One region of the Ottowia oryzae genome, then DNA from elsewhere that is predicted to be linked to it. Evidence: predicted binding sites of a transcription regulator. Region 1 holds the regulator's gene; the other holds the start of a gene.
The links. Region 1 encodes NrdR, which represses ribonucleotide reductase genes. Its sites were predicted from a motif close to CACNANATNTNGTG; they were not measured.
Positions count from the first base shown of each region.

Region 2: a site for NrdR is predicted at 1,956-1,969, ahead of C6570_RS06755 (ribonucleoside-diphosphate reductase subunit alpha). Genes of this name have one in related genera too.

Region 1 covers NZ_CP027666.1:2,313,801-2,317,799, forward strand. The annotation lists gene C6570_RS10755 (hypothetical protein) at 14-619, opposite strand; gene C6570_RS10760 (hypothetical protein) at 731-1,477, opposite strand; gene nrdR (transcriptional regulator NrdR) at 1,478-1,927, opposite strand; gene glyA (serine hydroxymethyltransferase) at 2,085-3,335, opposite strand; gene C6570_RS10775 (lytic transglycosylase domain-containing protein) at 3,676-3,999, opposite strand, start outside.
Region 2 covers NZ_CP027666.1:1,433,717-1,437,715, reverse strand. The annotation lists gene C6570_RS06765 (M61 family metallopeptidase) at 1-413, shown strand, start outside; gene C6570_RS06760 (DUF3108 domain-containing protein) at 398-1,651, shown strand; gene C6570_RS06755 (ribonucleoside-diphosphate reductase subunit alpha) at 2,066-3,999, shown strand, end outside.

The DNA of each region.
Region 1 (3,999 bases):
TACTTTCGCGCTTTCAGCGCACCAGCGCCTCGTAGGCGCGCCGCGTGGACGGCGACACCGCTGCCAGCACCTGTTCATAACTGCTGTGGTGGCGCGCCAGCAGCCTGGCTGACGCCACCGGGCGCGAGCGGCAAAACCAGTGGCAGCTGTGCTGCATCAGGTACAGCTCGGCCGTCATGGTGAAGGCTTTGTCTTTCGGCGCCAGACCGTCTGCGTTGACCGCCAGCGTCTGGATGGCGCGGGCGTGCAGCTCAAAAAGGCGGCGCGCGTCGATCAGCCGGTCGCGCGGCAGCAGTTGCTGCGCCCAGGGAATGGCGAAGGGCAGTTTGCCGAACTGCGCCAGCGGCGCCGGCACCTTGGCAAAGTCGGCGGCAAAGCGGCCAAACTGCGACGCCAGCGCCTGCTCGGTGTCTTGCAGCGTGCCCCAGATCTGCGTGCGGCGGTCGGGGTCGGCCTCGCCCACCCAGCGCAGGTAGCCTTCCGTCAGGTTTTCCATCAGCTGCTCGATCCGGTACTGGCCCAGCACGCTGCCCAGCAAGGCGATGCGGCGTGCCTGCTCGCGCGCCCTGAAGACGGCGAAGACGATGAAGACGAGGACGAGCAGGGGTAACAGTTCCATGGCGGCGACAAGGTCAGGGGTGGCGGGCGGGCGCTGCGCCCATGCGTGGGCCGCGCGGCGCCAAGCGGCCCGAGTGTGGCAGGGCGGCCAGCGGCCGCGCGCACGGCAGGGTCATGGCCGTGTCGGCGCGACCAGCGGCGCCACGAAGTTCGGCACCGCGCCGTCGCCCTTCCACAATTCGATGAGCATGGTGCTGGGCACTGGCGCGCGGCCGATGCGGGCGGGGCGCATGGGGGTGTCCAGAATGGGCGCGATAAGGGCCTGCACGGCGCGGTCTGTGCCGGCGTCGCCCTGGATTTCATAGCGCTCGATCACCCCTTGCGATGAAATCCACAGCTGCACGGTGATGCGCGGGTGCGCCTGCGGCCACGGCATCTCGGCCAGGTGCCAATCGTTGTCGATGGGCACGGGCGCCTGGTCGGCTTGCGTGGCGTCCAGCCAGCCGCCTTGGTTACTGGCGCTGCGGGCGGAATCGGGCAGCGCGGCGGACGCAGGCAGGTCGGGTGGCGCTGGCTCCGGTGGCTGAGCGGGCTGGGGTGGCGGCTGCGGCGTGGGCGCCGGGCGAGGGCGCGGCGCTGGCGGCGGCGTGTCGGCTGGCTCGGGCGCGGTGATTTCAGGCGCCGCTGCGGGCGCCGCGGGTGCGTCCGGCGCGGGTGATTCCGTCGGTAGCGGTGCGGGCGCGGGCGCAAGCTGCGGCGGCGCGGCGGTGCGAAAGTTGACGTGCCACGCCGCAGGTTGAGAGCGCGCAGGCGGCCGCACGACCACGTAACGGCTGAGCGACAGCCACAGCAAGGCGTGCAAGGCGATGGCGGCGGCCAGCGCCCCCACCAGCGCTGGCTTTGGCCCGCGCGTTGGCATTCAGCGCCGCACCTCGTCGACCAGCGCGCGAAACTCGTCGATGTCCTCAAAGCTGCGGTACACGCTGGCAAAGCGCACGTAAGCCACTTTGTCGAGTTTTTTCAGCTCGCGCATGACCAGCTCGCCCAGGCGGGCCGAGGCCACTTCGCGCGCGCCGGTGGCCAGCAGCTTTTCTTCGATGCGCTCGATGGCGCTGTCGATCTGTTCGGTGCTCACTGGGCGCTTGCGCAGCGCCAAGTCCAGCGATCCCTGCAGCTTGGCGCGCTCAAACGCCACGCGCCGGCCGTCCTTCTTGACGATGCTGGGAAAGCTGACGTCGGGCCGCTCATACGTGGTGAAGCGCTTGGCGCAGTGCCCGCACTGGCGCCGCCGACGCACAAAACCCCCGTCGTCGGCCACGCGGGTGTCGACCACTTGGGTTTCGGTGTGGGCGCAGAAAGGGCAATGCATCGGGCTTGGGAATTTATACGGAGAATCGGGCTCTAGCGCTGGTGTGGCCTGCGCCAGAAGCTATCAATATAGCAGCAGAACCACAACGTAAAAACGGCGCCGTCTGTGGCAGAGCGGCGCCGCGGTCGGTCACAACGAAGTGCGCCGTGTCAGCGAATTAGCCGCCGTAGACCGGGAACTGTTTCGTCAGCTCGGCCACCTTGGCGCGCACGGCGGCCAGGTTGGCTTCGTCTTTCGGGTTGTCCAGCACGTCGGCGATCAGGTGGGCGGTGGCGCGCGCCTGGTCTTCCTTGAAGCCGCGCGTGGTCATGGCGGGCGTGCCCACGCGGATGCCGCTGGTCACCATCGGCTTTTCCGGGTCGTTGGGGATGGCGTTCTTGTTGATCGTCATGTGGGCGCTGCCCAGCACGGCTTCGGCTTCCTTGCCGGTGATGCCCTTGGGGCGCAGGTCGACCAGCATCACGTGGCTTTGCGTGCCGCCGCTGACGATGCGCAGGCCGCGCTCGGTCAGGGTGTCGGCCACCACCTTGGCGTTGGCCTTGACCTGCTTGGCGTACTGCTTGAACTCTGGTGCCAGCGCTTCCTTGAAGGCGACGGCCTTGGCGGCGATGACGTGCATCAGCGGGCCACCTTGCAGGCCGGGGAACACGGCGCTGTTGATGGCCTTTTCGTGCTCGGCCTTCATCAGGATGAAGCCGGCGCGCGGGCCGCGCAGGCTCTTGTGCGTGGTGCTGGTGACCACGTCGGCGTATGGCACGGGGTTGGGGTACTCACCGCCGGCGATCAGGCCGGCGTAGTGCGCCATGTCCACCATGAAGATGGCGCCCACGTCCTTGGCCACCTTGGCGAAGCGGGCGAAGTCGATTTCAAGGCTGTAGGCGCTGGCGCCGGCAATGATCAGCTTGGGCTTGGTTTCGTGCGCCTTTTTCTCCATCGCTTCGTAGTCGATGGCTTCCTTGGCGTCCAGGCCGTAGCTGACCACGTCGAACCACTTGCCCGACATGTTCAGCGGCATGCCGTGCGTCAGGTGGCCGCCTTCGGCCAGGCTCATGCCCATGATGCGGTCGCCGGGCTTCAGGAAGGCCATGAAGGCGGCGATGTTGGCGCTGGCCCCGCAGTGCGGCTGCACGTTGGCGGCTTCGGCGCCGAAGAGCTGCTTGACGCGGTCGATGGCCAGCTGCTCGACGATGTCCACGTACTCGCAACCACCGTAGTAGCGGCGGCCGGGGTAGCCCTCGGCGTACTTGTTGGTCAGCTGGCTGCCCTGGGCGGCCAATACGGCGGGCGAGGTGTAGTTTTCGCTGGCGATCAGCTCGATGTGGTCTTCCTGGCGCTGGTTTTCCTTCTGGATGGCAGCAAAGACATCGGCGTCGACGGCGGAAAGCGGTTGGGTGGTGCGATTGAACATGGCAGTGGGTTTGGCAAGGTGTTCCCCGTATCCGCCACGCGCATCGGCGCGACGAAAGGGGTTGCCCAGGCGAACGGCTCAAACGCGCTTCGGTGCACCAAGAGGTGTCTGCCGAACGCGGCGCGCTTCCCAGTGGTAATTGGCAGGCAGCTGCCAGGGTCCACGTCAGCACCCGCTACAGCAGGGTGCCTATCGCCAGTTGCGCACGCGGGGAGTGTAGCCCACGCGCGGTGCACTGCGCGTGCGCGGGCCGACGCCGGATGCGGTCATCGCGCCAGCGGGCCATATGCGGCCCAATGAGGACGCGCCCTGGAGCCCCGGGTTCACCGGGGTTGGCTCGTCAGGACAGCGCAGCCACTTTGACGGCGGGCGCCGCGTTGGTGGAAGGCGGCGCAGACGGGCCGGCCGGCGGCGTGGCCTCGGCGCGCAGGGTCGGCGCGGGCAGCGCCTTGCCTTTGGCCACTTGATACAGGCGCGCGTGCTCGGCCAACACCTTTTCGGCATAGCCGCCGTCGCCAGGCAGGTTGGCCGCGCCCACGTACCACTTCAACCCGGCCTGAACCGAGCCGGCGCGGGCGATGCATTCCTGCAGCACCTTCACGCCCACGCGCAGGTTGGATTTGGGATCAAAAGCTGCGTACTGGCCGCCGAAGCTCTGGTACTT
Region 2 (3,999 bases), 880 kb from region 1:
AGGGCGTGCAAGTGCTGCAAGAGCCGTCGCAGGTGGCGCAGACGCTGGGGCTGCGCGTGACCGAAAGCGGCGGCACCGTCACGCTGAAAGTGGTGCTGGATGGCGGCGCCGCCGCCGCTGCCGGCATGGCCGCGGGCGACGAATGGCTGGGGGTCGAGCCCGTGACCGAGGCCCGCCAAGGACGCCGCGCAGCCGCTGCCAGCACCAGTCAGGCCACGCAGACCGCCGCCGGCTGGCGCCTCACGCGCCTGGAAGACCTGCCCTTGTACGCCGGCCGGGCGCGCCGCGTGCTGGCGCTGGTGGCGCGCGACAAACGCCTGCTGCGCCTGCCGCTGGAGCTGCCCACCGGCGCCACCACCTGGCGGCTGGTCAGGCCGGCGGGCGCCGATACTCAGGGATGGCCCGCACGCTGACCCCTCCGTCGCGGCCCGCCGTGCGCCGCGCCTTGCTGGCGGCACTCGGCATCGCGCTGCTGGCGCACGCGGCGGTGCTGGGCTGGGTGTCGGTGTTGCTGCAGCCGCCCAGCCTGCTGCGCGAATTGGCGCAGCCGATGTACACCCGCACCCTGCAGGCCAAAGCGCCTGCGCCAACGCCCGACGCGGTGGCTACGCAGGTCGCCGCCAATTCAGCACCAAATCGGCCTTCAGCGCACATCCTGCCTGCGCCAGCAGCTATTAAAAACAAAGCAAATAATCACCCGAAGCCGGCACCCAAACCAGCCCGCGCCGCCAGCGCCGCCGCTGAAGACCAGGCCCCCACCGTCACCGACACTGGCACCGGCACCGCCCAGGCGGGCGCGCCCGACGCCACCGCGCCCGCAGATTCCGCCACCCGCGGCAGCGACTCGCCCGACGCAGCCGCCCAGATCGCCGCCGCCCAGCAGGCAGCCGCCTCAGCCCCGGCGCAAGCAGCCAGCGCGGCAGCGTCCGCGCCCAGCGTGGCGGCGACCTCGGCGCCAGAGCCCACGGCATCGGCGCCCGCCGTGGCGGCCAGCGGCGCCGTGCCGGCCTTCGTGCAGACCTGGCCGGGCGACACGCGGCTCAGCTACCAGCTCAGCGGCAACTACCGGGGTGAGCTGCACGGCAGCGCCCAGGTGCTGTGGCAACGCGAAGGCACGCGCTACCAGGCGGTCGTGCAGATGGATCTGGGCATCCTGCTGTCTTCACGCTTCACCAGCCAGGGGGCGATCACCGAACAAGGCCTGCAACCCGAGGTGTACGAAGAGCAGGTGCGCCAGCGCCGGCGCGGCGTGCGCATTGGCGAAGACGTGCGGCTGAACAACGGCAACCGCGTGCCGCGCCCCAACGCGGTGCAGGACGCGGCCAGCCAGTTCGTCGAGCTGGGGCACCGCTTTGCCACCGGGCAAGTGCCACTGCGCCCGGGCGGGCAGGTCAACTTCTGGCTGGCACGGCCCGGCGGCGTGGACGAGTGGACTTACGACATCCTGGGCGAGGAAACCCTGCAGCTGCCCACCCTGGGCGCCGTGCAGGCCGTTCATTTGAGGCCGCGGCAGCTGGCCAAGCCGCGCGGCTCCATCGTGGCGGAGATCTGGTTCGCGCCCAGCCTGCAGTACCTGCCAGTGCGCATCCGCATCACCCAGGGCGAAGACAGCTACGTCGATCTGCTGGTGCAGACCATCGACCAGCGCTAGCGCCGCCGCACGGCCCCGAGCTGCGCCGCTGTTCGCGCGCCATCGGGTAAAGCCGGCACGCGGCGCCGGTCAAGTCTTTCGGCATAACCCTTGCCGCCACCGTGGAATCTGAGCCACGGTTGGCCTACCGCCTGTCGGATAGACAGCCACCTCGCCCACGGTCGGCCGCGCGCGCACACGCAGGCCCAGCAAGGCCTGGCGCGCACCAGACGCCGCGCGGCAAGTTTGCGCTCCATCAGAAATTTCACACGATCGGCCAAAAGCACGCCATCTACTACTGGTAGTGGCTTAAACTCCACCCACACACTAGATGTAGTGCTTCAACCCACTCCCCCACGGGGAGTCGCTTTACACCGGATTGCGCCCTCGCGCGCCGCAATCCTTTATCCGACAACAACTTGAATCGAGGATCTCATGCCAACAGCACGTGCCGCCACGCCTGCCCCCACCACCGCCCGCACCGCACCGCCCACGCTGAAAGATGCCGTGTCGGCCGCGCCCAGCGGCGCGCTGGCGCAGTACCAGATCATGCGGCGCAACGGTGCCGTGGTGGTGTTCGAGCCCGCCAAGATCGCCGTCGCCATGATGAAGGCCTTCCTGGCCGTGCATGGCACGCAGGGCGCAGCGTCGGCCAGCGTGCGCGAGGTGGTCGATGAGCTGACGCAGAACGTCGTGCGCGCGCTGATGCGCTCGCGCCCGGGTGGCGGCACCTTCCACATCGAAGACGTGCAGGACCAGGTCGAACTCGGCCTGATGCGCGGCGGCCACCACGAGGTGGCGCGCGCCTACGTCCTGTACCGCGAGCGCCGCGCGCAAGAGCGTGCGCAGCAAGCCGCCACCGCCAGCGCTGCCGCGCCCGCCACGGTGCTGCACGTGCTAGAAAAAGGTGAGCGCGTGGCGCTGGACCTGCCTGCGCTGAAGGCACTTTTTGACCAAGCCTGTGCCAACCTGGGCACCGACGTCAGCAGCGCGCCCATCCTGGATGAAACCCTGCGCAACCTGTACGACGGCGTGCCCGTGGACGAGGTGTACAAGGCCGCCATCCTGGCCGCCCGCACCCTGATCGAGAAAGACCCGGACTACACCTACGTCACCGCGCGCCTGCTGCTGCACACCATCGCCAAGGAAGTGCTGGGCGAAACCTTGAGCCTGTCGCAGCTGGGCGAGCGCTACCCCGAGCATTTCGCCCAATGCATCCGCACCGGCGTGCAAAACGAGCTGCTGGACGAGCGCCTGCAGCAGTACGACCTGGCGCGCCTGGGCGCGGCACTCAAGCCCGAGCGCGACCTGCAGTTCGACTACCTGGGCCTGCAGACGCTGTACGACCGCTACTTCCTGCACGTGAAGAAAAGCCGCATCGAGATGCCGCAGTCTTTCTTCATGCGCGTGGCCATGGGCCTGGCGCTGAACGAGATCGACCGCGAGGCGCGCGCGATCGAGTTCTATGAAGTGCTGTCCAGCTTCGACTTCATGAGCAGCACGCCCACGCTGTTCAACAGCGGCACGCTGCGTTCGCAGCTGTCGAGCTGCTACCTGACCACGGTGCCGGACGACCTGGACGGCATCTATGAATCCATCAAAGAGAACGCGCTACTGTCCAAATTTGCCGGCGGCCTGGGCAACGACTGGACGCGCGTGCGCGCCCTGGGCAGCCACATCAAAGGCACCAACGGCGAATCGCAGGGCGTGGTGCCGTTCCTGAAGGTGGTCAACGACACGGCCGTGGCCGTGAACCAGGGCGGCAAGCGCAAGGGCGCGGTGTGCACCTACCTGGAAACCTGGCACCTGGACATTGAAGAATTCCTGGAGCTGCGCAAGAACACGGGCGATGACCGCCGCCGCACGCACGACATGAACACGGCCAACTGGATCCCCGACCTGTTCATGCGCCGGGTGATGGAAAAGGGCAGCTGGACGCTGTTCTCGCCCTCCGACGTGCCCGACCTGCACGACCGCTTTGGCGCTGATTTCGAGCGCGCCTATGTCGCGTACGAAGAGCGCGCCGCGCGCGGCGAGATCCAGCCCAGCAAGACCCTGCCGGCCATCGACCTGTGGCGCAAGATGCTGTCGATGCTGTTCGAGACGGGCCACCCCTGGATCACCTTCAAGGACGCCTGCAACGTGCGCAGCCCGCAGCAGCACGTCGGCGTGGTGCATTCGTCCAACCTGTGCACCGAAATCACGCTGAACACCAGCGACACCGAAACCGCGGTCTGCAACCTGGGCTCGGTCAACCTGCTGCAGCACTTGAAGGACGGCAGCGTTGACCACGAGAAGCTGAAGAGAACCGTGGCCACGGCCATGCGCATGCTCGACAACGTGATCGACATCAACTACTACGCCGTGAA